4 regions of the Streptomyces sp. NPDC014891 genome follow, and region 3 is predicted to be linked to each of the others. Evidence: riboswitches for the same ligand, from Rfam matches in the RefSeq annotation. Region 3 holds a riboswitch; each other region holds the start of a gene.
What was found. Region 3 has a riboswitch for cobalamin ahead of ACF09E_RS02565 (energy-coupling factor ABC transporter permease). Riboswitches for the same ligand answer to the same signal wherever they lie in the genome.
Positions count from the first base shown of each region.

Region 1 (7,018 bases), on a different contig from region 3:
CGTCGATCGCCCGCGCCGCGACCGAGGCGCGCATGGTGTCGACGGACACGAGCGCCCCTTCGGCCACCAGGTCCCTGACCACCGGCACGACCCGCCGCAACTCCTCCTCCTCGTCGACCCGGGAGGCGCCGGGCCGGGTCGACTCGCCGCCGACGTCGACCAGGTCGGCGCCTTCCGCGACGAGGCCGAGACCGTGCTTCACCGCCGCCGCCGGGTCGTACCAGCGGCCGCCGTCGGAGAAGGAGTCGGGGGTCACGTTCACCACCCCCATCACGGCGCACCGGTCCCACCGGGGAAGGCCGGCGACCGTGCCCGCGCCCGTCCGGACGTGCCCCGGCGTCACGCCGAGCCCCCGGCGGCGCAGATCAGGCCACGCCGGTAGGTGTCCGGAGTCAGCAGGGGCGGCAGCGCGTCCTCCAGGAGGGTTCCTTCGAGGACCTCCCGGGCCGCGGCGACCGCGGCGCCGGGGTGTTCGCGGGCCATCGCGGCCGATTCCACGTCGATGAGGGCGCGGAGGTCGGTCGGCGAGACCAGGCGCTGTCGGCGCCACTGCCAGAGCCGGGCACGCGTGAGTTCGGCGGCCTGCCCGCCGGCGAGACGTCCGGGTGCGGTCGTTCCCCGGTCGCGCAGCCAGGTCTCGGTGTGGCGCAGGGCGAGGGCCACGGCCGACCGGAGCTGCTGCCTGGTGGGCGTCTGCGCCGGGCCCGTCCGGCCCGCGGCCAGCAGGTCGGCGGCGCGGACCGGCGTGTCCTCCGGGCCACGGGCGGTCGGGGGGAGGTCGCCGGTCGCGGGAGCGTTCCTGCGTCGGCACGTGCGGACGAGGAGTTCGGAGTACGCCCGTATGAAGGGTGCGGTGACCGCGTCCTCGGTGCTGTCCGGGAGCAGGAACGGGGTCCGGTGGCCGAACGTGCCGATCACGCTGACGAGGTAGTGCCAACGGTCCGCGGCGAGCCCGGAACCGTGCTCGCGCAGCTCGTAGAGGATCTCCTCCATCTCGAACGCGGCCGTGACCGTGTCGATGACGGCCGTGGCACGGACCGTCCCCCGTGGCATGCCGAGGAGGTCCTGGGCCAGCAGGAACACGTCGTTCCACAGACGTGCCTCGAACCGGTTCTCCAGCCCGGCGAGGTGCAGGCGGGGGCCGGAGCCGGCGCCGGTCAGGTGCCGGGCGCGGTGGAACACGTACAGGCCGAAGTCGACGAGGGAGGCGGAGACGGGACGGCCGTCGATCCGGAGGTTCTCCTCCTCCAGGTGCCAGCCGCGGGGGCGGACGGCGAGCGCGGGGACGCCGCCGCCGGCTCGTGGTTCCGGGCCGTGCGGTGCGCCGCTGCCGGCGGGGTGCGGGCAGGCGTCGGTCAGGGCCAGCTGGCCGGCGAGGACGTTCTCCCAGAGCGGTGAGGGGACCTCGGTGAAGTCGACGACCCGCGGATCGGCACCGGAGCCGTGGCTGTGCGCCGCCGTTCCGGCCTGCGGCGGCCCGGGGACGCTCGCCCGGTGCCGGTCGCCCGGGCCCGGTGCCTGCGGTGCAACCCTCCAGTGCGGATCGTCGCGGACGGCCGAGGTGGCGCGGGGGAAGTCCAGCGGGTGGCCCGAGGCGAGGCTGTCCGCGCGGTGGCGGCGCGCCGCGAGGAGGTCGCGGCGGCGGCGGGCGAACGCGGTGTCGAGCCGCGCCACGAAGTCAAGGGCCTCGGGGGTCAGGATCTCGCCGTGGCGGTCGCGCGGGGGGCCGACGACCTCGATGTGCCGCGTGGTCTGGTGGGTGGACATGCTGATGGAGGACCCTTCGTCACCCGGGATTCCTGATCGCCAGGCCGGGGCGCTGCAGTCTGGTCGTGGGCGCCCGGGCCGGACGTCGAGACGTCCGGCCCGGGTCCGCGGGGCGTCAGCCCTCGTCGGTGCTCAGCTCGGTCCTGACCTGGCGCGCGGCGGAGACGAGGTTGTCCAGGGAGGCCCGGGTCTCGGTCCAGCCGCGGGTCTTGAGTCCGCAGTCGGGGTTGACCCAGAGCCGCTCGGCCGGGATGGCCTCCAGGCCCTTGCGGAGCAGTGCGGCGGCCTCCTCGGCGCTGGGCACGCGGGGGGAGTGGATGTCCCAGACGCCCGGACCGGCCTCACGCGGGTAGCCGTGCTCGGCGAGTTCGCCGGCGACCTGCATGTGGGAGCGGGCGGCCTCCAGGCTGATGACGTCGGCGTCGAGGTCGTCGATGGCCTGGACGATGTCGCCGAACTCGGCGTAGCACATGTGGGTGTGGATCTGGGTGTCGGGCCGGACCCCGCTGGTGGAGAGCCGGAACGACTCGGTCGCCCAGTCGAGGTAGGCGGCGTGGTCCGCGGCGCGCAGCGGGAGGGTCTCCCGGAGCGCGGGCTCGTCGACCTGGATGACCGAGGTGCCCGCCGCCTCCAGGTCGTTCACCTCGTCGCGCAGGGCGAGCGCCACCTGCCGGGCCGTGTCGCCGAGCGGCTGGTCGTCGCGGACGAAGGACCAGGCGAGCATGGTGACGGGACCGGTCAGCATGCCCTTGACCGGCTTGCGGGTCTGCGCCTGCGCGTAGGTGGTCCAGCGCACCGTCATCGGCTCGGGGCGGGAGATGTCCCCGGCCAGGACCGGGGGCCGGACGTAGCGGGTGCCGTACGACTGCACCCAGCCGTGCTGCGTGGCGAAGTACCCGGTGAGCTGCTCGGCGAAGTACTGCACCATGTCGTTGCGCTCGGGCTCGCCGTGCACGAGCACGTCGACGCCGGTCTTCTCCTGGAAGGAGAGGACCTCGCGGATCTCGTCCTTGATGCGCTCCTCGTAGCCGGCCGTGTCGATGCGGCCGGCGCGCAGGTCCGCGCGGGCGACGCGGAGTTCGTCGGTCTGCGGGAAGGAGCCGATGGTGGTGGTCGGCAGCAGGGGCAGACCGAGGTGCGCGCGCTGGGCGGCGGTCCGTTCGGCGTACGGCTGGGAGCGGCGGCCGTCCGCGTCGGTGATGGCGGCGGTGCGGGCGCGCACGGCCGGGTCACGGGTGAGGGCGGAGTCGGCGCGGGAGGCCAGGTCGGCCCGGTTGGCCGCCAGTTCGGCGCTGATCGCGTCGGTGCCGTTCCCGAGGCCCTTGGCGAGGGTGACGACCTCGGCGGTCTTCTGCCGGGCGAAGGCGAGCCAGCGCCGGACCTGCGGGTCGATGTCGACCTCGGCAGCCGCGTCCAGCGGGACGTGCAGGAGGGAGCAGGACGCGGCCACGTCGACCCGGTCGGCGAGACCGAGCAGGGTGGCGAGCGTGGCCAGGGACTTCTGGTAGTCGTTGATCCAGATGTTGCGGCCGTTGACGACGCCCGCGACCAGGCGCTTGCCGGGCAGTCCGCCGACGCGGGCGAGGTCGTCGAGGTTGCCGGCGGCGCGCTCGGTGAAGTCGAGGGCGAGACCGTCCACCGGTGCCGAGGCCAGCACCTGGAGGGCGTCGCCGAGGCGGTCGAAGTAGGAGGCGACGAGCAGCTTGGGCCGGTCGGTGAGCGCGCCGAGGTCGCGGTAGGCGCGGGCGGCGGCGTTCAGGTCGGCCGGGGTGCGGTCCTGGACGAGGGCGGGCTCGTCCAGCTGGACCCATTCGGCGCCCGCCGCGCGCAGGTCGGCGAGGACCTCGGCGTAGACCGGGAGCAGCCGGTCGAGGAGGGTGAGCGGGTCGAAGTCCTCGGCCACGCCGGGTGCAGGCTTGGCGAGCAGCAGGTAGGTGACGGGTCCGACGAGGACCGGGCGGGCCGTCAGGCCGAGGGCGACGGCTTCCTTCAGCTCGGAGACCTGCTTCGCCGAGTCGGCGGTGAAGACGGTGTCGGGGCCGAGCTCGGGGACCAGGTAGTGGTAGTTGGTGTCGAACCACTTGGTCATCTCCAGGGGCGCGACGTCCTGGGTGCCGCGGGCCATGGCGAAGTAGCCGTCGAGCGCGTCCGCGTCGACGGCGGCGCGGTGGCGGGAGGGGACAGCGCCGACCATGACACTGGTGTCCAGAACGTGGTCGTAGTACGAGAAGTCACCGGTCGGCACCTCGTCGATGCCGGCGTCGGCCAGCTGCTGCCAGTAGGAGCGGCGCAGTTCGGCGGCGGTGGTCCGGAGGGCGTCGGCGGAGACCCGGCCCTTCCAGTAGCCCTCGATGGCCTTCTTCAGTTCACGGTTCCGACCCTGGCGGGGGTAGCCGTACACGGTGGCTCGTGCTGCCGCGGCTGCGGGCTTCGCTGTCACGGAACTCTCCTTCGCGAGATGTGTCCAGAGCCATCCCGGACGACGGGACGCGGACGCGAAGGGAACGACAGGACGTGCGGACCACGTCACGGGAGAACCGTGCGTCGCCGCTCGCTGTGTACGCCGACCCGCCCACGAGGTCACCGGGATGTCCGCGCGCGGAATCGTCCGCGTGCGGGCAACGGGCAGGTCTTCGGACTCACGGGCACGCTCTCCGGTCCGACCGGAGGGCACCTACTGGCCGTCGCTTCCCAGGACCGTTGTCCGGTCCCAGTGCGTATGACGGCGGTCGTTCCCGCTCACCGCTGCGGGGCAGTCCCGGATTCCCACCGGGTTCCCTCTTACGACGCATCCCGCCTGGCGGACGGGGCGAACCAGCTGCCGGGCCAGACTAGGGTGCGGGATCCTCGGCGGCGAGTCGGTGTCCACCATGTGGACGCGAAAATGAGACGGCCGGTCGAGCGGGAGCAGCACGTCCCGGCCGGGAGCCGCGCGGGATTCAACGCTCGGACACCACCGGGTACGGCACCAGGGCGCGCCGGTCGGGGTCGACGGAGAGGATACCGCCGGCGGGCGGCCGGGCGCGCTGGGCGCAGTCCTGGCGTTCGCAGATCCGGCAGCCCAGACCGATCGGGGTGGCGGCCCGCGGGTCGTGGAGGGCGATGCCCTCCGCGTACACGAGGCGTGGCGCGTGACGCAGCTCGCAGCCCAGCGCGACGGCGAAGTCGGCGCGTGCCGCGTGGTGGCCGAATCCTCCCCGGGTCACCGTGCGGGCGATCCAGAAGTACTTCTTGCCGTCCGGCATCTCCGCCACCTGGGTGAGGATCCGGCCGGGCGCGGAGAACGCCTCGTACACGGTCCACAGGGGGCAGGTGCCGCCCAGGCGTGAGAAGTGGAAGTCGGTGGCGGACTGCCGTTTGGAGATGTTGCCCGCGCGGTCGGCCCGCAGGAAGGAGAAGGGCACCCCGCGGCGGCCGGTGCGCTGGAGCGTGCTCAGCCGGTGGCAGACGGTCTCGAATCCGACGCCGAAGCGCGCCTGAAGGAGCTCGACGTCGTAGCGGAGCTCCTCGGCGGCCGTGTGGAAGGCGGTGTACGGCATGAGGACCGCGCCGGCGAAGTAGTTGGCGAGCCCGATCCTGGCCAGCCCCTCCGCCTGGGTGGAGGTGAGCTCGGCGGCGGAGACCAGTGCGTCGAGGAGCGGCCCGTGCTCCAGGAACGCCAGCTGCGTGGCGAGCTGGAACGCGCGCTGCCCCTCGCTGAGCCAGGGGGACAGCATGAGCAGGCCGCTGTCCGGGTCGAACCGCCGGGCGTCGGCGGACCTTTCGGGGCCCGCCCGAAGGATCTTGATGCCGTGTCCGGCCCTGAGGCGGTCCGTCAGGGCATCGGCCGCGCGGCCAGCCCGGCCGGTGTCCAGGGCGGCGGCGGTCGCCTCGGCCTCGGTCTCCAGAACCGCGAAGTGATTGTGGTGGGCGTAGAAGAAGTCCCGTACCTCGTCGTGGGGTTCGGCGGGCAGGAGGCCCGCGGTCTCCTCGGGTGACGCCAGGGCCGCCACCCGCTCGGAGGCGTCGCGGTAGCGCTGGTGCAGGGTGACGAGGGCCCGGGCCACCTCCGGATGGTCGCGGGCCACGTCCGCGATCTCGTCCTGAGCTATCGGGGCGCCACAGGCCTCGTCCCCGAGCGCAGCCCGCAGATCCGTCGCCAGCCGCTCCTCGCCGGCCTCGGAGAAGAACTCCGGGTCGACGCCGAACACCTCGGCGATCCGCAGCAGCACCGGAGCGGTCAGCGGACGCTGACTGTGCTCGATCTGGTTGAGGTAGCTGGTGGACAGCCCCAGGGCACGGGCCAGCTCGACCTGGTTCATGCCGCGCTCGCGGCGCAGCCTGCGCAGTTTCGCGTGGGCGTAGATCTTCGGTCCGGCGGGCCGTCCCATGCGGATCAGACTCCTCTCCGTCCCCCCCTGTTCTGTGAAGGTAGCATCCGCAGATTTCGCAAGATTCGCAGTTTCGCAGCCGTGGCGTGGATGGATTCCGCACAGTGGCTCCCTCGATCACACCCCGCCGGCGGGGAAGACTCGCCGACGTACGCCGTTCCCACCGCACGCCGCGAGGAGTCCCGTGATCGACCACCAGGTACGCGTCCACCCCAGCGCCGACCGCCTGCCCCGTGAGGAGCAGCTCGCCTGGAAGCTGGCCGCCGTCGCCACCGGCACCCAGGACGCGCCCGACCTCGACGCCGAGGCCTCGGAGATGGTGATCAACCGGATCATCGACAACGCGTCGGTCGCCGTGGCCTCGCTGCGCCGCCGCCCGGTCGCCGTCGCCCGTGCCCAGGCCGCCGGCCACCGGGCGGTCCCCGGCGCCTCGGCCTTCGGACTGCCGGCCGGGGCCACGCTCTCGCCGGAGTGGGCCGCCTGGGCCAACGGCACCGCCGTGCGCGAGCTGGACTTCCACGACACCTATCTGGCCGCCGACTACTCCCACCCCGGCGACAACATCCCGCCGCTGCTCGCCGTCGCCCAGCACACCGGCCGCTCCGGGGCCGACCTGCTGCGCGGCATCACCGCCGCCTACGAGATCCACGTCGCCCTGGTCAAGGGCATCTGCCTGCACGCCCACCGCATCGACCACGTCGCCCACCTCGGCGCGGCCACCGCCGGCGGCATCGGCGCCCTGCTCCGCCTGGACACGGAGACCGTGTACCAGGCCGTCCAGCAGGCCGTGCACACCACGACCGCGACCCGGCAGTCCCGCAAGGGCGAGATCTCCAGCTGGAAGGCCTTCGCCCCGGCCTTCGCCGGGAAGGCCGCCATCG
Region 1 is NZ_JBIBWF010000004.1:579,506-586,523, reverse strand. Features, by position in the region: gene folP (dihydropteroate synthase) at 1-271, opposite strand, end outside; gene ACF09E_RS14515 (malate synthase A) at 340-1,767, opposite strand; gene metE (5-methyltetrahydropteroyltriglutamate--homocysteine S-methyltransferase) at 1,883-4,207, opposite strand; cobalamin riboswitch at 4,374-4,601, opposite strand; gene ACF09E_RS14505 (short-chain fatty acyl-CoA regulator family protein) at 4,707-6,137, opposite strand; gene ACF09E_RS14500 (MmgE/PrpD family protein) at 6,322-7,018, shown strand, end outside.
Region 1: it holds a riboswitch for cobalamin, as region 3 does, so the genes downstream of both, metE (5-methyltetrahydropteroyltriglutamate--homocysteine S-methyltransferase) here and ACF09E_RS02565 (energy-coupling factor ABC transporter permease) in region 3, are expected to answer to the same signal.

Region 2 (7,018 bases), on a different contig from region 3:
GGGTCGACTTCCCGACGCCGGTGTGGCCGACGACGAGGCAGAGCTCGCCCTCCTCGACCGTCAGGTCGACATCCCGCAGGACGGGCTCGGCCGAGTCCTCGTAGTGGACGGTGACCTGGTCGAAGGTGATCACGTGACTTCCTCGGTGCGCTGCGCGGGGACGGCCGGACGGACCGGCGGGCTCGGAGGCGGGGCCAGGAATCCGGCGGTCCCCGCGAGGAGGATCGCGGCGGCCGGAACCAGTGGGAGCGTGGGCCAGCTGAGCGGGTAGATGGACGGGTTGAGCTCGGCCGCGTCGAAACCCGCGTTGCTGAAGAGGAGCACGGCGGACACCACGCCGCAGCCCGCGACGGCCCACTCGGCCGCCTTCCAGGGGTCCGGCCGGTAAGTGGTCCGGGTGATCCTGCGCCCGCCGAGGCGCAGCCCCGCCACGCACAGCAGTCCGCCGGCCACGAGGGCCGGGAAGCCGAGCAGCACGGGGGCCGTGGCGTCGAGCAGTCCGTACGCGCCGGCGCACAGGCCGCACATGCCGAGCAGCATCAGCGCGCCCGTGGCCCGGCGCGACCGGCGGGTGGCGGTTCCGGCCCGGCCGTAGCCGCGGGAGTCCATCGCCGCGGCGAGGCGCAGGGAGCGCTCCAGCGCGTCTTCGAGGACGGGGACGATGATGCCGCGCAGGGCGCGCAGCCCCTTCGACCGTCCGGCGCGCAGGCGCCGGGCCCGGTGCACGCGCTGCACGCTCTGGACGAGTTGGGGTGCCACGCTGATGGAGACGGTGACGGCGACGCCGAGTTCGTACAGCGCCCCGGGCAGCACACGCAGGGCCCGCTTGGGGTTGGCGAGGGTGTTGGCCGCGCCGATGCAGCAGAGCATGCACGCCAGCCGGAGCCCGTCGGTGGCCGCGGAGAGCAGGGCCTCCAGCGAGACCGGCCCGCCGATCTGGATGCCCGCGTACCAGTCCGGGGTGGGCAGGTGGGGGAGGGAGAAGAGGAAGTGGTCGTGGGGGGTGATCCCGGTGGCGAAGACCGCGCGGAACACCACCCGGATCGCGACGACGGTGAGCGCCAGGTAGAGGTAGTACTTGAAGCCGCGCGCCCAGGGGGCCTCGGTGCGGCGCATGGTGATGACGTAGCCGAGCACGGCGAGGACCAGGAAGAGCAGCAGCGGGTTGTTGGTGCGGCTGACCGCGGTGGCCAGGGCCAGGGCCCAGATCCACCAGGCGACGGGATGCAGGGTGCGGGGCAGCCGCCGGCCGCCCGCGTCCGGCATGAGGCCGGACGCGGACGACCGGGCGGTCGCCGCAGTGGTGCGGGACACGCGGCTACTCCGTACGACGGCGGCGCTTGGCCGCGAACACGGCGGCGGCACCGATCAGCAGGCCCAGGACACCGGTGACGACGGCCGGAACCCAGGAGCCCGTGTCATGGGCCGCGTCCGCCGCCGGTGCGGCGTCGACCACCGTCGGGCCGGACGCGGCCACCGCCGGAGAACCGGTCGTCGCCGAGGGCGTCGCGGACGGCGTCGGGGAGACGCTCTTCGACGGAGTCGGCGAAGGGCTCTTCGACGGGCTCGGGCTCGCCGTGACCGAGCGGGAGGGGGACGGCGGGGGAGGCGTGGTCGGGTCGGCCGGGGGCGGGTTCTCCGGCGCCGGCCCGGTGTCGACGCCCGGCGGCAGCGGAGCCGCCGTCCGGGTGTCGCGGGGCACGGCCCCGCCGCCGGTGGGCTTCGCGTTCTTCGCGCGCAGCTGGTCCGGCGTGACGGTCGGGCGCCCCTCCGTTCCCTCGATGTCGGTGCCACCGAAGATCCACAGGTCGACGCTGCCGGGCCTCGGCTTGTAGAGCATGGCGCCGAGCTGGCTGTACGTCCAGGTGTTCTGTCCCGGGTCGGCGTGCCAGTACGACCAGTACGCGGAGGCGGGCGGGGTCAGCACACAGTCGTCCTGCTGGGGAGTCGGATACTGCTTGCCGCCCTGGTGACCGCTGTAGCCGATGCGGCAGATGAAGGCGGGGCCGTCGTGGCCGGTGCCGGTCGTCCGCCAGCCGCCCTGGTTCAGCAGCTCGTACCCGGTGGTGGGCGTCGTCCCGCAGGAGCGGTAGATCGGCCCGCCCCAGTGGCTGAAGTCCACGGCCAGCACGGCACCGGACGAGGTGGTGCACTGCCCCATCGGCTGAGGGGCGGCTCCGGCCGGGGCCGCCGTACCGGCGAAGACCGCCACGGTGAGTCCCAGCGCGGCCGTCGTACGGGTGAGGGCGCGGGCGCCCTGACGGGCGGTCACGCCGCCCCGCCGTCGCCCGCGCGGCGCCTGCGGGCGGCATGGGTCGTGCCCCAGCCCGCGAGGACGAGGAGGACCGCGGCGACGGCGAGCCCGGTGACCTGGGATCCGGTCGCGGCGATGCTGCCCCCGCCGGTGCCGGCGGCCTGGCCCCCGGAGGCTCCGCCGTTCTCCCCCTCGGTGATGATCACCGGGGTGGAGGTGCCGGACTGGCCGGAGATGCTCGGGACCGGTTCCGGGGTGGTACCGCTCATGTCACGGGTCAGCACGCCGAAGGAGATGCCGGTGGCGCCGCCGACGGCCTGGGCGGAGGCGCGGACGTCCGAGCCCGCCTGGCCGCCCTTGCTGACGTTGAAGCCGCCGTCCTTGTTCTGCTGCGAGGCCAGGAACTTCCGGGCCTTCGCGATCTCGTCCTTGTACTTCACGGCGTCCAGCGACAGGCCCTGGACGGCGAGCGCGGCCGAGTTCACCGAGTTGCCGGAGGCGCCGGGGAAGCCCCCGTCGGAGAGCTGCCGGCCGGCCAGCCAGACCAGGGACCGGTCCACGGCGGCCTGCGAGTCGGCGTCGGGCAGCAGATCCAGTGCCATCGCGGCCATCGCCGTGGAGTCGACCTCGATGTCGCTCGGCTCGCCGATGAGGCTGGGCCAGGCGCCGGTCGACGGGTCGCGGAGACTCTTCAGGTACGCGACCGGCTGGGCCGCCGCGCCGCTCTCGCCCGCGCGGATCTGGGCGATGACGCCGAGGGACTGGGAGAAGACCGAGGTCGCGTACGTGTAGTTGCCCTTGCCCGCGCACTTCCGGGGCTCGGCGGGGGTCGCGGCCGCGCAGGTGCCCTTGGCGAGCGCGCCGATCAGGTCCTTGCCGCCGAAGGCGCGGGGATCACGGCCCACGGACTGGGCGAGCACCGCGGTCTTGCCGATGAACCCGCCGCCCGCGTACTTCGTGCCGATCTTCGTCCAGTCGTGGACTCCGCGGCCCGAGGCGTCCTTGCCGCCCTTGTCGAGGAAGTCGACGATGTTGCGCAGGGTGGCGTTGTCGTGTCCGGTGGCGGCGAGCGCGTAGGCGCCGTCGATGGTCATGCCGTAGTCCGCGAAGCGGGGGCTGCCCTCGTAGTACCGGCCCTGGATCAGCCGCTTGTGGTCGGCGAGGTAGGCCGAGCCCTTCTTCAGGTCCGGTCCGTCACCGGCCGGGGGAGCGGTGGGCCCCGTCGTGGGAGGCGTGGTGGGCGGGGTGGTCGGAGGCGTCGTCGGCGGTGTCGTCGGCGGGACGGGCTCCTTCGTCGTGAGCGTCACCAGGTCGCTCTTCGCGCCGGCGATCACCGCCGCGGTCGTGGCGTACAGCAGCGGGTCCGTGGTCCCCTCCTCGAAGGCGAAGCCGCCGCCGGGGAACTGCTGGCGGGAGATCCAGGAGACCCCCGCGTCCGCGTGGCCGCGGTCGCCCAGGGCGCGCAGGGTCTGGGCCACCCAGCCGGTGGCGTAGGCGCTGCCCGGGACGCTGTACGAGGCGGCCGGCCAGGCCCCCGTCTTGAACTGGGCCTTCTTGAGGGAGGAGCGGGCCTTGGTGACCACCGGGGTGTGGCCGCCGGCGCGCTGGAGGGCGAGCGCGACGAGGGCGGTGGACGGTGCCTCGCTCTCGCAGACCTGGCCGTCCAGGATCAGGAAGCTGGGGAAACCGCCGTCGTCGCACTGCAGTTGAGCCAGTCGCGTCACCGACTCGGCGGGCGGGGTGACGCCTCCGTTCAGCAGCGCGATGACGGCCAGGGCCTGGCCCTCGGTCTGTCCGGTCGTGCGGAAGTCGCCCTTGGTCGTGCAGCCGGGCACGGGCTGGGGCGCGTCCGAGCCGCTGAGGCAGACGTTCGCCGTCAGGTCGCCGAGGAGGTCGTGGCCGCCGAAGTCGCGGGGGTCCTTCCCGGTGGCCTCGGCGACGAGGGCGAGGCGGGCGGCGGCGGTGGCGTCCGGCGCCTCGTCCTTGCCGGCCGGGTAGGCGTACGCGTCGGTGTGCTCGGGCCGGCCGAGGAAGGCCGCGATCCGGCGGGCGGTGGGGTGCTCGCTGTCGGTGGCGGCCAGGGCGTAGGACACCTCGGTGGTGGCGAGGTAGTTGGGCGTCGTGTCGCCGTCGTTGACGACGCGCTGCCCGTTGGTCAGCCGGTCGGTGAGCCAGCGGGTCGCGGCGGGCAGGTCGATGGTGCCCGGGGGCACGTTCGGCGCCGGCGGGTCGCTGGGGTTCGGCGGGTCGCCCCCGTCCGCGCGGACGTCGTCGGGCGTGAACGACGGCCTGCCCTTGGTGCCGCCGATGTCCGTGCCGCCGAAGACCCAGGCGTCCACGTCGCCCGGCTTGAGCGTGCGCGACATGGCGCCCAGCGGGCTGTACGTCCACTTCCTCTGGCCGGGGGACGCGATCCAGTACGACCAGTAGGCGGTGGCCTGCGGGGTGAGGACGCAGTCCTCCTGAGCCGGAGTGGGGTACTTCTTCCCGGCGTTGAACGCGCGGTTGCCGATGCGGCAGATGAAGGCGGGGCCGTCGTGGCCGGTGCCCTCGGTGGTGAACCCGCCCGTCTGCAGGAGCTCGTAGCCGGTGGTGGGGGTGGTGTCGCAGCCGCGGACGACCGGCCCGCCCCACTTGCCGAAGTCCACGGCGACGATGGCGCCCTTGGTGCGGGTGCACTTCGCGATCGGGTCGGCGCTCGCCGGCGAGGCCGCCGTGAGGTGGGTCAGACCCGCGCCGAGCGTCAGAAGGGAAGCGGTCAGGGTCGACAAGAGCCGCCGTCTCGCCCTCGACCACCGTCTCGCCTGCTGTTCGGTCCCCACCGCGGCCCTCGTCTCTGCCGGGCGGCCCGCGTGCGTGGCGATGCGCCCCCACACGGCTCTGGTGCCGTGGAGAGGCGGCGACGACCACACCGTAGTCCGCGACGGCGTTCCTCGTACTGAGTTCCAGCCCCAGGCATTCCGACTCACCCGGGACGATCCGGGTCTACGGTTGCGGGTCAGTGCCGGAATTCGACCGGCTTCCCCTGGTGCTGACTGCTTATCGGACGGAGTGCAACACGGATCCGTCAGGGCCGTCAATATGCCGTCCGTCTCACCGGGATCCGGAGCCGCGTCTCCGGGGCCGTCTGCCGTGGTCCTGCTGGCGGTACGGTGATCGTTCGGGTAGCGTCCTGGGCTGCCAAGTGGGGGAATCCGGTGCGAATCCGGAGCTGACGCGCAACGGTGTCGAGGCGGCGGGGGCCGTCTCGGAGCCCGAATGCCCATACGGCGACGCAGTACAGAAGCCGTACCACGCGTTCCGGACGGCGGCTCCCCGGAGATCCCCGGCCGTGCCCCGTCGGGGCGACGCGGGGCATGTGCCGAGCGGCCGGCGTCCGCCGACCTCCAGGAGCAGGCCCATGTCCCTTCCCCGTCCCTCCCGCCGTCTCGCGCTCGCGGTGCCCGCGGCGCTCGGCGCCCTCGCCCTCGGCACGCTGCCCGCCTTCGCGACCTCCACGCCCGCGCAGATAGCCACGTCTAAGACCAACGGCGTCGCCTACCTCAAGTCCCTCCAGGCCGCCGACGGTTCGTACGCCGGCTCCGGTCTCTCCAACGAATGGGCCTTCAGCGCGTTCGCGGCCGCCGGTACGGCCGTCGTCGACGTGGCCCCCGGCGGCGACACCACCAAGAACGCGAGAACCGTCTACCGGAACCTGCTGTCGACGGCCGGCTGGCCGTCGGCGACCCCGGTGGTCACGGACTACGAGCGCGGCACGCTCAACGCCTACGCCGCGGGCATCGACCCGGCCCGCGTCTCCGCCTCGCGCAACCTCGTCGCGGACGTCTACGCGTACTGGCAGACCGCCGAGCCCGGCTACTTCGGCCCGTCCGCGAACTTCAACGGCACCGTCTTCGCCGCCCTCGCGCTGCGCGGCGCGAAGACCCAGGCCGGCGCCGCCCGCATCCCCCAGGCCCTCACCGACACGATCGTCACCCGCCTCCGCGCCAACCAGCACAACGACGGCGGCTGGACCTACCAGAAGGTCGAGGACAACCCCACGGGCCTCGCCTCGGCCGGGGACATCGACATGACCGGCGCGGCGATGGCCGCGCTGTGCGTCTCCGGCGTCCCCAACACCGACACCGACGTCGTGCAGGCCAAGAACTTCCTCAAGGGCAAGCTGGTCGCCTCCTCCGGCGCCTTCAACTCCCTGTACGGCGTCAACACCAGCTCCAACGGCTGGGCCGTCGCGGGCCTGAACGCCTGCGGCATCAACCCGCAGTCGGCCGACTTCACCACGGTCCCCGGCAAGACGCCGGTCGACTTCCTCCTCGCCAACCAGTACAACCCGGCTGGCGGCTTCAAGTACAAGCCCGCCGACACCACGCCCTCCGCCTACTCCTCGATCGACGCCCTGCGCGCGGTCGCCGGCGGCGGCTTCACCGCCGCGCCGCCGGTCCCGACGACCCCGGGCGCCCCCCAGTGGGTCGCCCAGCCCACCTTCACGGCGGGCACCGCGACCAAGCTGGCCCTGACCGTCGACGACGGCGCCGGGAACCTCAAGGTGTGCTCGGTCTCGTTCACGCCCACGGGGACGACCACGACGCTCGGCGACGTCCTCGCCGCCGCGACGAGCGCCGCGACCCCGTCCGGATGCGTCACCTCGGTCACCCCCGCCTCGGGAACCGGCACGATCACCGCGGTCAACGGCAAGGCCAACAGCGGCTCGAACACCTGGAAGGTCAGCGTCGACGGCTCCGCCTTCGCCGGTGCCCTCCGCGA
Region 2 is NZ_JBIBWF010000004.1:600,045-607,062, reverse strand. Features, by position in the region: gene ACF09E_RS14600 (ABC transporter ATP-binding protein) at 1-133, opposite strand, end outside; gene ACF09E_RS14595 (energy-coupling factor transporter transmembrane component T) at 130-1,314, opposite strand; gene ACF09E_RS14590 (hypothetical protein) at 1,319-2,272, opposite strand; gene ACF09E_RS14585 (prenyltransferase/squalene oxidase repeat-containing protein) at 2,269-5,076, opposite strand; cobalamin riboswitch at 5,187-5,325, opposite strand; cobalamin riboswitch at 5,442-5,518, shown strand; gene ACF09E_RS14580 (hypothetical protein) at 5,655-7,018, shown strand, end outside.
Region 2: it holds a riboswitch for cobalamin, as region 3 does, so the genes downstream of both, ACF09E_RS14585 (prenyltransferase/squalene oxidase repeat-containing protein) here and ACF09E_RS02565 (energy-coupling factor ABC transporter permease) in region 3, are expected to answer to the same signal.

Region 3 (7,018 bases):
CGGGGGAACGGCACCACGGGGTGCCGGCCGCCGGACGAGGTCCGCAGGTCGGTCCGTACGAGACAGACGCCTCCGTCGTCCCCCGGCCCCCCGACGATCCCCGCGTCCGGGGCCCCGGCCTCTCCCGCTCCCGGGGTCGCAGCGCCGCGCGCCGTGCCCGCCCCCGCGGGTCCATGGCCCGCCACGGTGCCCGCCGTCCCCGTGCCGCCGCGGCCCAGCCAGGCGCTCAGGAGCAGGTCGGCGATCCACTCGGCTCGCCCCGGGTCGAGCGCGGCGCCGGGGTCGACCGGCGCGGCCCCCGTCGGCGCGGCGGGCGGGACCCGCGACGGAAGACCGCGCAGGCGCCGCCAGGCAGAGGCCGCCGCGGTGCGGTCCGCGGGACCGAGGGGGCCGGTCCACAGTTCGTCGCCGTAGACCAGCACCTGCCCCAGCCACGCGCCGGCGTCGGCGCACCGGTCGGCCGTGGCGGCCAACTCGGCCGTCGACCGGGCGACGTGGAGCACGGCGTCGGCGGCGCTGAGCGTCTCCCCCGCCGTCCACTCCGTGGTGCCGGGCGCCTCCGCGTCACCCCCGCCCGTCCGGCGGACCAGGACGTCGCGGCACCCGGCCCGCGTCGCGGCCCCGGCGAGAGCCCGGAGCACCTGGTCCTCGCCGGCGATCAGCAGCCGCCCGCCCGGCACCGGTCCGGCCTCCGTCCCCCCGGCCGGCGGTTCGACGTCGGCGTCGCCGTCCGCGGCGCCCCGTGGCGCGGCCCCCTCATGAGGCCGGTCGTCGTCACTCCATCGCGGACGCATGCGTCGGCTCCTGTCCCCTGGATCACTGGCGGTGTCGAGGGGCTTCACACCCCCGGACTCGATGAAAGGGCACGGGGATAGGAAAACGATCAACGCGGGATATAGCGTGGCCGGTTTCCACCTGCCGGCGAACGCCCGCCGTGCCGGGCGGGGGCCCTCCACCACACGAAGCCGGTCGGCGCAGAACCGGACTCTCCGGCAGCGACGCACCCGTGCGCGACCACACCCCTCAGCCGATAATTGCCCATCATGCCCACATGCCCGGTGCACCCAGGACAAGCCGCCCCTGACGACAGGTCAGGCGCGTCGGCGACGGGTCGGCATCGGTACCGCGCGAAACCGCCCCGGGGCACACGAACCGACAAGATCAATAAGTCACTCCAGCTACCCTGACCTGCGAGAAGCCTGCTCAGTCACATGCCTGCCAGTCCCATCAGGAGGTAACCATGAGGATGCTCATCAACGTCCCCGAGACCGTCGTCGCCGACGCGCTGCGGGGGATGGCCGCCGCTCATCCCGAGCTCACCGTCGACGTGGAGCGGCGGGTCGTGGTGCGGCGGGACGCGCCCCTGGACGGCAAGGTCGCGCTGGTGTCCGGCGGGGGCTCCGGGCACGAGCCCTTGCACGGGGGGTTCGTGGGGCCCGGGATGCTGGCCGCCGCCTGTCCCGGCGAGGTGTTCACCTCCCCCGTGCCCGACCAGATGGTGCGGGCCTCCGCCGCCGTCGACAGCGGAGCCGGCGTGCTGTTCGTGGTCAAGAACTACACCGGTGACGTGCTGAACTTCGAGATGGCGGCCGAGCTCGCCGAGGACGAGGGCATCCAGGTCGCCAAGGTCCTGGTCGACGACGACGTCGCCGTCACGGACAGTCTGTACACGGCCGGGCGGCGCGGGACCGGTGCCACCCTCTTCGTCGAGAAGATCGCGGGAGCCGCCGCCGAGGAGGGCGCTCCGCTGGAGCGCGTGGAGGCGATCGCACGCCGGGTCAACGAGCGCTCCCGCTCCTTCGGGGTCGCCCTCAGTGCCTGCACGACCCCCGCCAAGGGCAGCCCCACCTTCGACCTCCCCGAGGGCGAGCTGGAGTTGGGCGTCGGGATCCACGGCGAACCCGGTCGCGAGCGGCGCCCGATGATGACCTCCCGGGAGATCGCCGACTTCGCCGTCGACGCCGTCGTCGAGGACCTCCGCCCCTCGGGCCCCGTCATCGCCCTCGTGAACGGCATGGGCGCGACACCGCTCCTGGAGCTGTACGGGTTCAACGCCGAGGTCCAGCGCGTCCTGGGCGAACGCGGGGTGCCGGTCGCCCGGACCCTCGTCGGCAACTACGTGACCTCGCTCGACATGGCCGGCTGCTCGGTCACCCTGTGCGAGGTCGACGAGGAGCTCCTGCGCCTCTGGGACGCCCCCGTGGCGACGCCCGCGCTGCGCTGGGGCCGGTGAGACGGACGAGGGAACAGGAGCCCGACATGACGCAGACCTTCGACGCCGCCTTCCTCGTGCGCTGGCTGGCCGCCGTGGCCGAGTCCGTGGACCGGGAGGCGGACCGGCTCACCGAGCTCGACTCGGCCATCGGCGACGCGGACCACGGCGCCAACCTCCGGCGCGGCTTCGCCGCCGTGACCACCGCCCTGGGCGAGGACCCGCCCGCGACGCCGGGCGCCGCCCTCACCGCAGCCGGCCGGCAGCTGATCTCCACCGTGGGCGGCGCCTCGGGACCGCTGTACGGCACGCTCCTCCGCCGTACCGGCAAGACCCTCGGGGACGACCCGCGCGTCACCCGGGAACAGCTCGCGGAGGCGCTCGGTACGGGAGTGGCCGCCGTGTCCCAGCTCGGCGGGGCGCAGGTCGGCGACAAGACGATGCTCGACGCGCTCACGCCGGCGGTGGACGGGCTGCGCGCTTCGTTCGGCGCCGCGCGCGCGGCCGCCGCGGAGGGCGCCCTGGCGACCGTACCCCTGCGGGCGCGCAAGGGCAGGGCCAGCTATCTGGGCGAGCGGTCGGTGGGGCACCAGGATCCGGGGGCCACGTCCTCGGCGCTGCTCTTCGCCGCCCTCGACGAGGTCGCCCGCGGCGAGGAGCACCCTGCCGCCGAGGGGACGGCATGAGCGGCGGGGGCGAGAGCGGAGGGCTGAGCGGCGGGAGCGGGAACGACGGATCGAGCGGCGAAAGCGGGACGGACGGTGTGCGTGGCGTGAGTCGTACCGACGGAGTGCGTGACGTGAGCGGGACGGACGGTGTGAGCGGCGTGAGTCGGACCGACGGTGTGAGCGACGAGAGCGGGACCGGCGGCACCGACCGCGGCCGTCCGGTCGGCATCGTGCTCGTGTCGCACAGCGCGGCCGTCGCGGCCTCCGTCGCCGAGCTGGCCCGCGGGCTCGCCGGGGGCGGCGACCTCGCCCCGGTCGTGCCGGCCGGCGGGACCCCCGACGGCGGTCTCGGGACGAGTTCCGCGCTGATCTGCGAGGCGGCGAAGGCCGCCGACCGCGGCGCGGGAGTGGTGCTCCTCGTCGATCTGGGCAGTGCGGTGCTGACCGTGAAGGCCCTCCTCGCCGAGGGCGACGAACTGCCCGAGGGCGCCCGGCTCGTGGACGCGCCGTTCGTCGAGGGCGCGGTCGCCGCCTGCGTCACCGCCGGCGCCGGCGGGGACCTGGACGCCGTGGCGGCCGCCGCGGCGGAGGCGTACGCGTACCGCAAGGACTGACGGAGGGAGCGGCCCCCGGCGGTCGTCCGGTGCCGCCCGGGCCGACTGCGGGGAGTGGGCGTGGGGCCGCACCCGGTACCGGCCTTGTTGTGATCCAGCAGGTCAACGCACTAATGTCGCAGGGCCTTGGTGTACGGGAAACCGGTGCGGTACCGGTGCGGCCCTCGCCACTGTGATCGGGAGGTCCGGCTCCACCCCCGGGGAACGCCCTCGGGAAGCCACTGGACCACGTCGGGAGACCCTCGTGGTGTGGGAAGGCGGAGCCGGACGGAATGACCGTCAGCCAGGAGACCGGCCAGGGTGCGTTGTCCATCCACGAGGTGCTGGAGAGGGTCTCCCGACCATGCATATAGCCGAGGGGTACCTACCCCCTGTGCACGCGGCCGCCTGGGGCGTCGCGTCCGCGCCGTTCGTCGTCCACGGGGTCCGCGCGCTGACCCGCGAGGTGCGGTCCAACCCGGAGTCCACGCTGCTGCTCGGCGCCGCCGGCGCCTTCACGTTCGTCCTGTCGGCACTCAAGCTGCCCTCGGTGACCGGCAGCTGCTCCCATCCGACCGGTACGGGTCTGGGAGCGATACTGTTCCGGCCGCCGATCATGGCGGTCCTGGGGACCATCACCCTGCTGTTCCAGGCGCTGCTGCTCGCCCACGGCGGCCTGACCACGCTCGGCGCGAACGTCTTCTCGATGGCGATCGTCGGGCCGTGGGCGGGCTACGGCGCCTACGTGCTGCTGCGCCGGTTCGGCGCGCCGCTGATGGTCGCCGTGTTCTTCGGCGCGTTCGTCGCCGACCTGTCGACCTACTGCGTGACCAGCGTCCAGCTGGCGCTCGCCTTCCCGGACCCGGGCAGCGGCATCCCCGGCGCGCTCGCCAAGTTCGGCGGGATCTTCGCCGTGACGCAGATCCCGCTCGCCGTGAGCGAGGGCCTGCTCACCGTGCTGGTGATGCGCCTGCTCACCCAGTCCAGCAAGGGCGAACTGGTCCGGCTCGGCGTCCTCGCCGGGCGCACGTCGGAGCGACGCGAGGAGGCGGCCGCGCGATGAGCCGGAACGCGAAGATCAACACCCTGCTGCTGCTCGTCGTCGCCGCGCTCGCGGTGCTGCCGCTCGCCCTGGGGCTCGGCGACCACAAGGAGGAGCCCTTCGCCGGGGCGGACGCGGAGGCCGAGACCGCGATCACGGAGCTGCGGCCGGACTACGAACCGTGGTTCAGCCCGCTCTACGAACCCCCGTCCGGGGAGATCGAGTCCGCGCTGTTCGCCCTGCAGGCCGCTCTCGGCGCCGGCGTCCTGGCGTACTACTTCGGCCTGCGCCGCGGCCGTCGGCAGGGGGCGGCGCGAGCCGTCGCGGAGGGTTCCGGGGCCGACCTGCCCGGGGCCGACCTGACCAGGGCCGAAGGGGCCGGGGCCGAAGGGGCCGGGGCCGGTGCGTCCGACCTGCCCGGGGCCGGCGCACCCGGTGCCGCCGGTGCCTCGCGGACGGCCACGACGGCGGCCGGGGACGGTAGCGGCGGAGGGCCGGCCGCCGGTGGAGGATCCGGCCGCGGACCGGGCGCGTAGCCCCGGATGCTGCCGATCGACGCGGCGGCGCACAGCAGTCGCTGGCGCCGCCGCCATCCCGCCGAGAAGGCGTTCCTCGGCTTCGGTCTCACCCTGTGCGCGGTCGGCCTGCCGCCGTGGCCCGGCGCGGCGCTCGTGGCGGCGGCCACGCTCGCGGTGCTGCTCGGACCGGCCGGTGTGCCGGGCCGGGCGCTGTGGCGGGCGTTCCGGATCCCGCTCGGGTTCTGCGTCACCGGCGCGATTCCGCTGCTCTTCGAGGTGGGCGGCTCCCGCGGGTTCGTCTCCCTCGCTCCCGACGGCCCGGTGCACGCGGGCGAGTTGCTGCTGCGGACGGCGTCGGCGTCGCTCGGCGTGCTCCTCTTCGCCTTCACGACGCCGGTGTCCGACGTCCTCCCCCGGCTGGTACGCGCGGGGGTGCCGGCGCCGGTGGTGGACGTGGCGCTGGTGATGTACCGGATCATCTTCATGCTGCTGGACGCGATGTCCAAGATCCGGCAGGCCCAGGCGGCCCGGCTCGGGCACACCACGCGGGCCGCGACCTGGCGTTCGCTCGCGGGCCTCGGCGCCACCGCCTTCGTGCGGGCCTTCGACCGCGCCCAGCGCCTGCAGTCGGGGCTCGCCGGACGCGGATACGACGGGACCCTGCGGGTCCTGGTACCCGCCTGCGCGGTCTCCCGCCCGTTCCTCGCCGCGACGGGCGGCCTGCTCACCGGTCTCGTCGCCGTCACCCTCGTACTGGAAAGGCTCCTTCCGTGACGTCTCCGACCCCTGTCGTGGAACTGGTGAAGGCCGGCTTCGCCTACGAGGACGGGCCTCCGGTGCTGACCGGTGTGGACTTCGCCGTCGCGGAGGGACGCGCGGTGGCCCTGCTCGGCCGCAACGGCAGCGGCAAGACGACCCTGCTGCGCCTGCTCAGCGGCGGCCTGCGGTGTGCGAGCGGGACCCTGCGCCTGGACGGCGCGGAGGTGGCGTACGACCGGAAGGGCCTGACCCGGCTGCGGACCACCGTCCAGCTGGTGGTGCAGGACCCCGACGACCAGCTGTTCGCCGCGTCCGTGGAACAGGACGTGTCGTTCGGTCCGACGAACCTGGGGCTGCCGGAGGACGAGGTACGGCGGCAGGTGCGCGAGGCCCTGGCGGCGCTGGACATCACGGCGCTCGCGGACCGGCCGACGCATCTGCTGTCGTACGGGCAGCGCAAGCGCGCGGCGATCGCGGGAGCGGTGGCGATGCGGCCGCGCGTCCTGATCATGGACGAGCCGACGGCGGGTCTCGACCCGCACGGGCAGGAGCGGCTGCTCGACGCGCTCGGGCGGCTGCGGGAGGGCGGCACGACGGTGCTGATGGCCACGCACGACGTGGACCTGGCGCTGCGCTGGGCGGACGAGGCCGCGGTGCTCGCTCCGTCGGGGCTGCGGACCGGACCGGTCGCGGAGCTCCTCGCGGACGACGTGCTGCTCGCCGAGGCCCGGCTGCGCCGCCCCTGGGGCACGGCGGTGGCCCGGCTGCTCCGCGGCCACGGCCTGCTCCCGGAGGGGGCTGCCGAGCCGCGCGCGCCGGAGGAGCTGGACGCCTGGCTCGGGACGGCGGCGTCGTCGCGCGGGACGGAGTAGGCCGAGGTCGCGGCGCCACGCGCCCGGCGCGGCCGGAATCCCGGCGCCGGCCGGCGCCCCGTGCTCGACAGGGCACCCGCCCGGCGCTCCGCCCCGGTCCGGCGACCGCGCGGCGCCGTGCGCAGGGCGCCACCCGATAAAGCTACCGAGTAGTAGAGGTCACGTCCCGAATCTTCTGCAACTAGTTGCATAACGAGTGGGGGTCCCCTAGAACTGAGGGCGACGATCCTGCGCGAGGAGGCGCCCCCATGACCCCGTACCCGCACCTGCTGAACCCGCTCGACCTCGGGTTCACCACCCTGCCCAACCGGGTGATCATGGGATCCATGCACGTCGGGCTCGAGGAGACCGAGC
Region 3 is NZ_JBIBWF010000001.1:620,304-627,321, forward strand. Features, by position in the region: gene ACF09E_RS02545 (hypothetical protein) at 1-794, opposite strand, end outside; gene dhaK (dihydroxyacetone kinase subunit DhaK) at 1,241-2,233, shown strand; gene dhaL (dihydroxyacetone kinase subunit DhaL) at 2,260-2,898, shown strand; gene ACF09E_RS02560 (PTS-dependent dihydroxyacetone kinase phosphotransferase subunit DhaM) at 3,057-3,494, shown strand; cobalamin riboswitch at 3,577-3,809, shown strand; gene ACF09E_RS02565 (energy-coupling factor ABC transporter permease) at 3,838-4,536, shown strand; gene ACF09E_RS02570 (energy-coupling factor ABC transporter substrate-binding protein) at 4,533-5,051, shown strand; gene cbiQ (cobalt ECF transporter T component CbiQ) at 5,058-5,807, shown strand; gene ACF09E_RS02580 (energy-coupling factor ABC transporter ATP-binding protein) at 5,804-6,664, shown strand; gene ACF09E_RS02585 (FAD-dependent oxidoreductase) at 6,913-7,018, shown strand, end outside.

Region 4 (7,018 bases), on a different contig from region 3:
GGCCTCGACAACGTCCGGGAGCGCCTGGAGGACCTGGCCGCGAACGCCAGGACCGAGTGCCTCTCCCTGCTCCCCGGCGGGGCGCAGCTCCCCGACACCATGGACGCGAGCCAGCCGCTCGACCAACTCGCCCTGGAACGCGGCGTGCGGATCCGCTCGATCTACCAGGAGAGCTTCCGCAACGACCCGCCGACCGTCGAGTACGTGCGCTGGTACTGCGACCTCGGCGGCGAGGCGCGGACGGTGCCCGTGGTGCCGATGCTCATGGTGATCGTCGACCGGGAGGCCGCGCTGGTCCCGGTGGATCCCGAGGACGGGCGGGCGGGCGCCCTGGAGGTCCGCAGCCCCGGCCTGGTGCACGCGCTCCTGGTGCTGTTCGACCGCCTGTGGGACGCGGGCACGCCGTTCGGCGAGAGCCCGCGCCGCGACGCGCACGACCTCTCGCCGCAGGAGCGGGAGTTGCTCATGCTGCTCGGCATCGGCTGCACCGACGACATCGCCGCCCGGCGGCTCGGGGTGTCGCTGCGGACCGTGCGCCGGATGAGCTCCGAGCTGATGAACCGGCTCGGCGCGCGCAGCCGGTTCGAGGCGGGCGTGCGGGCCGCCAAGGAGGGCTGGCTCTAGAGGACGCCGTCGAACTCCCGTCCGCCCGGGCCGGGGGACCGCTCCCACGCGCACAGCTGACGGAGTCCCATCCGTTATGCGGACAGGGGTTCCGTGCAGCGGAACCGTCCCCTAGATTTCCCCAGCATTACCGAGGTGATCAGTGAGGGGACCGGAATCGCCATGTCAGAAGCGACACAACGGAAACAACCCACCATCACGCCCCTGAGGGTGGTGATCGCGCTCTGTCTGTTCGCGCCGTTCGTGGCGATGCTCTGGGTGAGCTCGTACGCGAAGGCCGAACCGCTCTTCGCGGGCATCCCGTTCTTCTACTGGTACCAGATGCTCTGGGTGCTGGTGTCCACCGCGCTCACCATGGTGGCGTACAAGCTCTGGCAGCTGGACCAGCGCGGCCGCAAGGGCGGTGACGCGCGATGAAGGACGGCGTGAACGGCGTCGCACTCGCCGTCTTCATCTTCTTCTTCCTGGCCGTCACGGTCATGGGCTTCCTGGCCGCGCGCTGGCGCAAGGCCGAGAACGAGCACAGCCTCGACGAGTGGGGCCTGGGCGGCCGGTCGTTCGGCACCTGGGTGACCTGGTTCCTGCTCGGCGGCGACCTCTACACCGCGTACACCTTCGTCGCCGTCCCGGCGGCGATCTACGCGGCGGGCGCGGCCGGCTTCTTCGCCGTGCCGTACACGATCCTGGTCTACCCGCTGATCTTCACCTTCCTGCCGCGGCTCTGGTCCGTCTCGCACAAGCACGGATACGTCACCACCTCGGACTTCGTGCGCGGCCGCTTCGGCTCCAAGGGCCTGTCCCTCGCGGTGGCGGTGACCGGCATCCTCGCCACCATGCCGTACATCGCGCTCCAGCTCGTCGGCATCCAGGCCGTCCTGGACGTGATGGGCGTCGGCGGCGGCGAGACCACCCACTGGTTCATCAAGGACCTGCCGCTGCTCATCGCCTTCGGCGTCCTCGCGGCCTACACCTACTCCTCGGGCCTGCGCGCCCCGGCGCTCATCGCCTTCGTCAAGGACACCCTGATCTACATCGTCATCGCGGTGGCGATCATCTACATCCCGATCAAGCTGGGCGGCTTCGACGAGATCTTCGCCAAGGCGGGCGAGGCATACCAACAGGTCAACCCGGCGACCGACAAGCCGCGGGGCTCGCTCGTCCCGGGCGAGGCCGGCCAGTGGACGTACGCGACGCTGGCGCTCGGCTCGGCGCTCGCGCTCTTCATGTACCCGCACTCCATCACGGCGACCCTGTCGTCCCGGAGCCGCGAGGTCATCCGCCGCAACACCACGATCCTGCCGCTGTACTCGCTGATGCTCGGCCTGCTCGCACTGCTCGGCTTCATGGCGATCGCCGCCGGCATCCAGGTGAAGAACGGCCAGCTCGCCATCCCGCAGCTGTTCGAGACGATGTTCCCCGACTGGTTCGCGGGCGTCGCCTTCGCCGCCATCGGCATCGGCGCGCTCGTTCCGGCGGCGATCATGTCGATCGCCGCGGCCAACCTCTTCACGAGGAACATTTACAAGGACTTCATCAAGCCGGACGCGACCCCGGCCCAGGAGACCAAGGTCTCCAAGCTGGTCTCGCTCCTCGTGAAGGTCGGCGCGCTCGCCTTCGTCCTCACCATGGACAAGACGGTGGCGATCAACTTCCAGCTGCTCGGCGGCATCTGGATCCTGCAGACCTTCCCGGCCCTCGTCGGCGGCCTGTTCACCCGCTGGTTCCACCGCTGGGCGCTGCTCGGCGGCTGGGCCGTCGGCATGGTCTACGGCACGGTCGCCGCGTACGGGGTCGCCAGCCCGACCCAGAAGCACTTCGGCGGCTCCTCCGCCGAGATCCCGGGCATCGGCGAGATCGGCTACATCGGTCTCACCGCCTTCGTCCTCAACGTCCTCGTCACGGTCGTCCTGACCTTCGTCCTCAAGGCCGTGAAGGCCCCCGAGGGCGTCGACGAGACCTCCCCGGAGGACTACACGGCCGACGCGGGCGACCGCGGGGTCGACACGAAGCTCCCGAAGGTGGGAGCCGAGACCCACTGAGCACCCGGCCGGACCCCGGCCGCCCCGGCACCCACGGGCCGCCCCGCCTCCCCGGAGGCGGGGCGGCCCGTCCCGTGGACCGCCCTGACGCCGGCCGGCCCGCCGGAGGCACACTGCCCTCATGGACTTCACGATCAGGGCGGTACGGCCCGAGGACTACGAGGCGCTGGGTGAGCTCACCGCGGGGACCTATCTGAGCGACGGGCTGCTGAAGCACGGGGCGGAGGACTCGTATCTGCACGTGCTCCGGGACACGGCCCGGCGGGCCCGGGAGAGCGAGGTGCTGCTCGCCGAGGACGCCGACGACCGTCTGCTCGGCGGGGTGACCTTCGCCACCGGCAACACTCCGTGGGCGGACATCGCCGTGGACGGCGAGGCCGAGTTCCGGATGCTCGTGGTCTCCCGGGAGGCCCGCGGCCGGGGCGTCGGAGAGGCCCTCGTACGGGCCTGCATCGAGCGGGCACAGGCCCTCCCGGGGTGCCGCCGCATCGTGCTGTCCACGGACGCCACGATGGTCTCCGCGCACCGGATCTACGAGCGTCTGGGCTTCGTCCGCACGCCCCACCGGGACTGGGAACCGATCCCCGATCACTCTCTGCGCACCTACGCCCTGGAGTTCTGACTCTCCGGCGCGACACAACATGTGGGGGGTTCCGCAAGCGGAGCCCCCCACATGTATGCTCGTGCTCGCTGTCGACGCAGGGGAATCCGGCGCGAATCCGGAACTGTCCCGCAACGGTGTGCTTCGTACGGATACGACATGTTCGGACGAGGTGAGTCCGAGGACCTGCCGGCAGCGCACCCGGTCCATCCGTTCCGGGTGCCGATGACTTCCGGGCCTCGCGGAGTGGGCCGGTGGACACAGCGCGTCCGGCGTCCGGACCCTCGCGTGCCCTCCTCCCCCCGCCGCGGCCCCGAGCCGAGCGAGGGAGAGCCCCCACGTGACCATCGCGCCTGCCGATCCGGCTTCCGCCGAGGCTTCCGCGGTCGAGAGCGACGGCCCCGGGACCGTGCTGCTGCGGACCCTGACCGACCTCACCGCCGACCTCACCGACACCGACCCCGGCAGGGTCGCCGCCGCCGCGCTCCGCGGCCGCAGCGCCGCCGCGGACGAGGCGGAACTGCGCGAGCTGGCCACCGAGGCGGCCGCGGGTCTGATCGCCGAGGACCCGGCGTACTCCCGGCTCGCCGCCCGGCTCCTGACCATCACCATCGCCGACGAGGCCGCGAGCCAGGGCTCGTACTCCTTCTCCGCCTCCGTCGCCGTCGGCCACCGCGAGGGCCTGATCGCCGACCGCACCGCCGAGTTCGCCGCGCTCCACGCGGACCGGCTCGACGCCACCATCGACGCGGCCGGCGACGACCGCTTCGGCTACTTCGGCCTGCGCACCCTGTACTCGCGCTACCTGCTGCGCCACCCGATCACCCGCAAGGTGATCGAGACCCCGCAGCACTTCATGCTCCGCGTGGCCTGCGGCCTCGCCGAGGACGACAGCGTCCGCGCGCTCGACGAGGTCGCCGCCCTCTACGGCCTGATGAGCCGGCTCGACTACCTGCCGTCCTCCCCCACGCTCTTCAACTCCGGCACCCGCCACCCGCAGATGTCCTCCTGCTACCTCCTGGACTCCCCCCAGGACGAGCTGGACTCCATCTACGACCGCTACCACCAGGTCGCGCGCCTCTCGAAGCACGCGGGCGGCATCGGCCTCTCCTACTCCCGCATCCGGGCCCGCGGTTCGCTGATCCGCGGCACCAACGGGCACTCCAACGGCATCGTCCCGTTCCTGAAGACCCTCGACGCCTCCGTCGCCGCGGTGAACCAGGGCGGCCGCCGCAAGGGCGCCGCCGCCGTCTACCTGGAGACCTGGCACGCGGACATCGAGGAATTCCTGGAGCTCCGCGACAACACCGGCGAGGACCAGCGCCGCACGCACAACCTCAACCTCGCGCACTGGATCCCGGACGAGTTCATGCGCCGGGTCAACGCCGACGGCGAGTGGTCGCTGTTCTCCCCGGCGGACGTGCCCGAGCTGGTCGACCTGTGGGGCGAGGAGTTCGACGCCGCCTACCGCAAGGCCGAGGCCGCCGGCCTGGCCCGCAAGACGATGCCGGCCCGCGACCTGTACGGCCGGATGATGCGGACCCTGGCCCAGACCGGCAACGGCTGGATGACCTTCAAGGACGCCTCGAACCGGACCGCCAACCAGACGGCCGAGCCGGGCACCGTCGTCCACTCCTCGAACCTCTGCACCGAGATCATCGAGGTCACGAACGACGGCGAGACGGCCGTCTGCAACCTCGGCTCGGTCAACCTCGGGTCCTTCGTGACCGGCGGGGACATCGACTGGGAGCGCCTCGACGCCACCGTCCGCACGGCCGTCACCTTCCTCGACCGGGTCGTCGACATCAACTTCTACCCGACCGAGCAGGCGGGCCGCTCCAACGCCCGCTGGCGTCCGGTCGGCCTGGGCGCGATGGGCCTCCAGGACGTCTTCTTCCAGCTGAAGCTGCCGTTCGACTCGGCCGAGGCGCGCGCGCTGTCCACCCGGATCGCCGAGCGCATCATGCTCGCCGCGTACGAGGCCTCCGCCGACCTCGCCGAGCGCAACGGCCCCGTCCCCGCCTGGGAGCAGACCCGCACCGCCCGCGGCGTGCTGCACCCCGACCACTACGACGTGGAGCTCAACTGGCCCGAGCGCTGGGCCGCGCTGCGCGAGCGGATCGCCGTCACCGGCATGCGCAACAGCCTGCTCCTCGCCATCGCGCCGACCGCGACGATCGCCTCGATCGCCGGCGTCTACGAGTGCATCGAGCCGCAGGTCTCCAACCTCTTCAAGCGCGAGACGCTGTCCGGCGAGTTCCTCCAGGTCAACTCGTACCTGGTCGACGAGCTGAAGAAGCTCGGCGTGTGGGACGCGCAGACCCGCGAGGCGCTGCGCGACTCCAACGGCTCGGTGGCCGGCTTCACCTGGGTCCCGGCCGAGGTGCGCGAGCTGTACCGCACGGCCTGGGAGATCCCGCAGCGCGGTCTCATCGACATGGCCGCCGACCGGACCCCCTTCCTGGACCAGTCGCAGTCGCTGAACCTGTTCCTGGAGACGCCGACGATCGGCAAGCTGTCGTCGATGTACGCGTACGCCTGGAAGCAGGGGCTGAAGACGACGTACTACCTGCGCTCCCGCCCGGCCACCCGGATCGCCCGCGCCGCCCAGGCCGCGACGCCGGCCGCCGCCACCATCCCCGTCCAGCAGGCGACCCCCGACGCGGACGCCCTCGCCTGCTCCCTTGAGAACCCCGAGTCCTGCGAGGCCTGCCAGTAATGAGCACCGACGACAAGAAGAAGAACCTGCTCGACCCGGGCTTCGAGCTGACCCTCCGTCCGATGCGCTACCCGGACTTCTACGAGCGCTACCGGGACGCGATCAAGAACACCTGGACCGTGGAGGAGGTCGACCTCCACTCGGACGTCGCCGACCTCGCGAAGCTCACGCCGGCCGAGCAGCACATGATCGGCCGTCTGGTCGCGTTCTTCGCGACGGGCGACTCGATCGTCTCGAACAACCTGGTGCTGACGCTCTACAAGCACATCAACTCCCCGGAGGCGCGCCTCTACCTGTCGCGCCAGCTGTTCGAGGAGGCCGTGCACGTCCAGTTCTACCTGACGCTGCTCGACACCTACCTGCCCGACCCGGAGGACCGCGCCGCCGCGTTCGACGCGGTCGAGGAGATCCCCTCCATCCGCGAGAAGGCGCAGTTCTGCTTCAGGTGGATGGACTCGGTCGAGAAGATCGAGCGCCTGGAGACGGCCGCCGACCGCCGCCGCTTCCTGCTCAACCTGATCTGCTTCGCCGCGTGCATCGAGGGCCTGTTCTTCTACGGCGCCTTCGCCTACGTGTACTGGTTCCGGTCCCGCGGTCTGCTCCACGGCCTCGCCACCGGCACCAACTGGGTGTTCCGTGACGAGACGATGCACATGAACTTCGCCTTCGAGGTCGTGGACACCGTCCGCAAGGAGGAGCCCGAGCTCTTCGACGACGCGCTCCAGCAGCAGGTCACGGACATGCTGAAGGAGGCCGTCGAGGCGGAGCTCCAGTTCGGCCGCGACCTGTGCGGCGACGGCCTGCCCGGCATGAACACCGAGTCGATGCGCGAGTACCTCCAGTGCGTCGCCGACCAGCGCCTCCAGCGCCTCGGCTTCGCCCCGGTGTACGGCTCCGAGAACCCGTTCTCGTTCATGGAGCTCCAGGGCGTCCAGGAGCTCACGAACTTCTTCGAGCGCCGCCCGTCCGCCTACCAGGTGGCGGTCGAGGGCTCGGTGGACCTCGACGAGGACTTCTAGGCCGTACGGCGAAGGG
Region 4 is NZ_JBIBWF010000005.1:510,499-517,516, forward strand. Features, by position in the region: gene ACF09E_RS17595 (LuxR C-terminal-related transcriptional regulator) at 1-624, shown strand, start outside; gene ACF09E_RS17600 (DUF3311 domain-containing protein) at 787-1,041, shown strand; gene mctP (monocarboxylate uptake permease MctP) at 1,038-2,663, shown strand; gene ACF09E_RS17610 (GNAT family N-acetyltransferase) at 2,785-3,285, shown strand; cobalamin riboswitch at 3,334-3,473, shown strand; gene ACF09E_RS17615 (ribonucleoside-diphosphate reductase subunit alpha) at 3,605-5,983, shown strand; gene ACF09E_RS17620 (ribonucleotide-diphosphate reductase subunit beta) at 5,983-7,002, shown strand.
Region 4: it holds a riboswitch for cobalamin, as region 3 does, so the genes downstream of both, ACF09E_RS17615 (ribonucleoside-diphosphate reductase subunit alpha) here and ACF09E_RS02565 (energy-coupling factor ABC transporter permease) in region 3, are expected to answer to the same signal.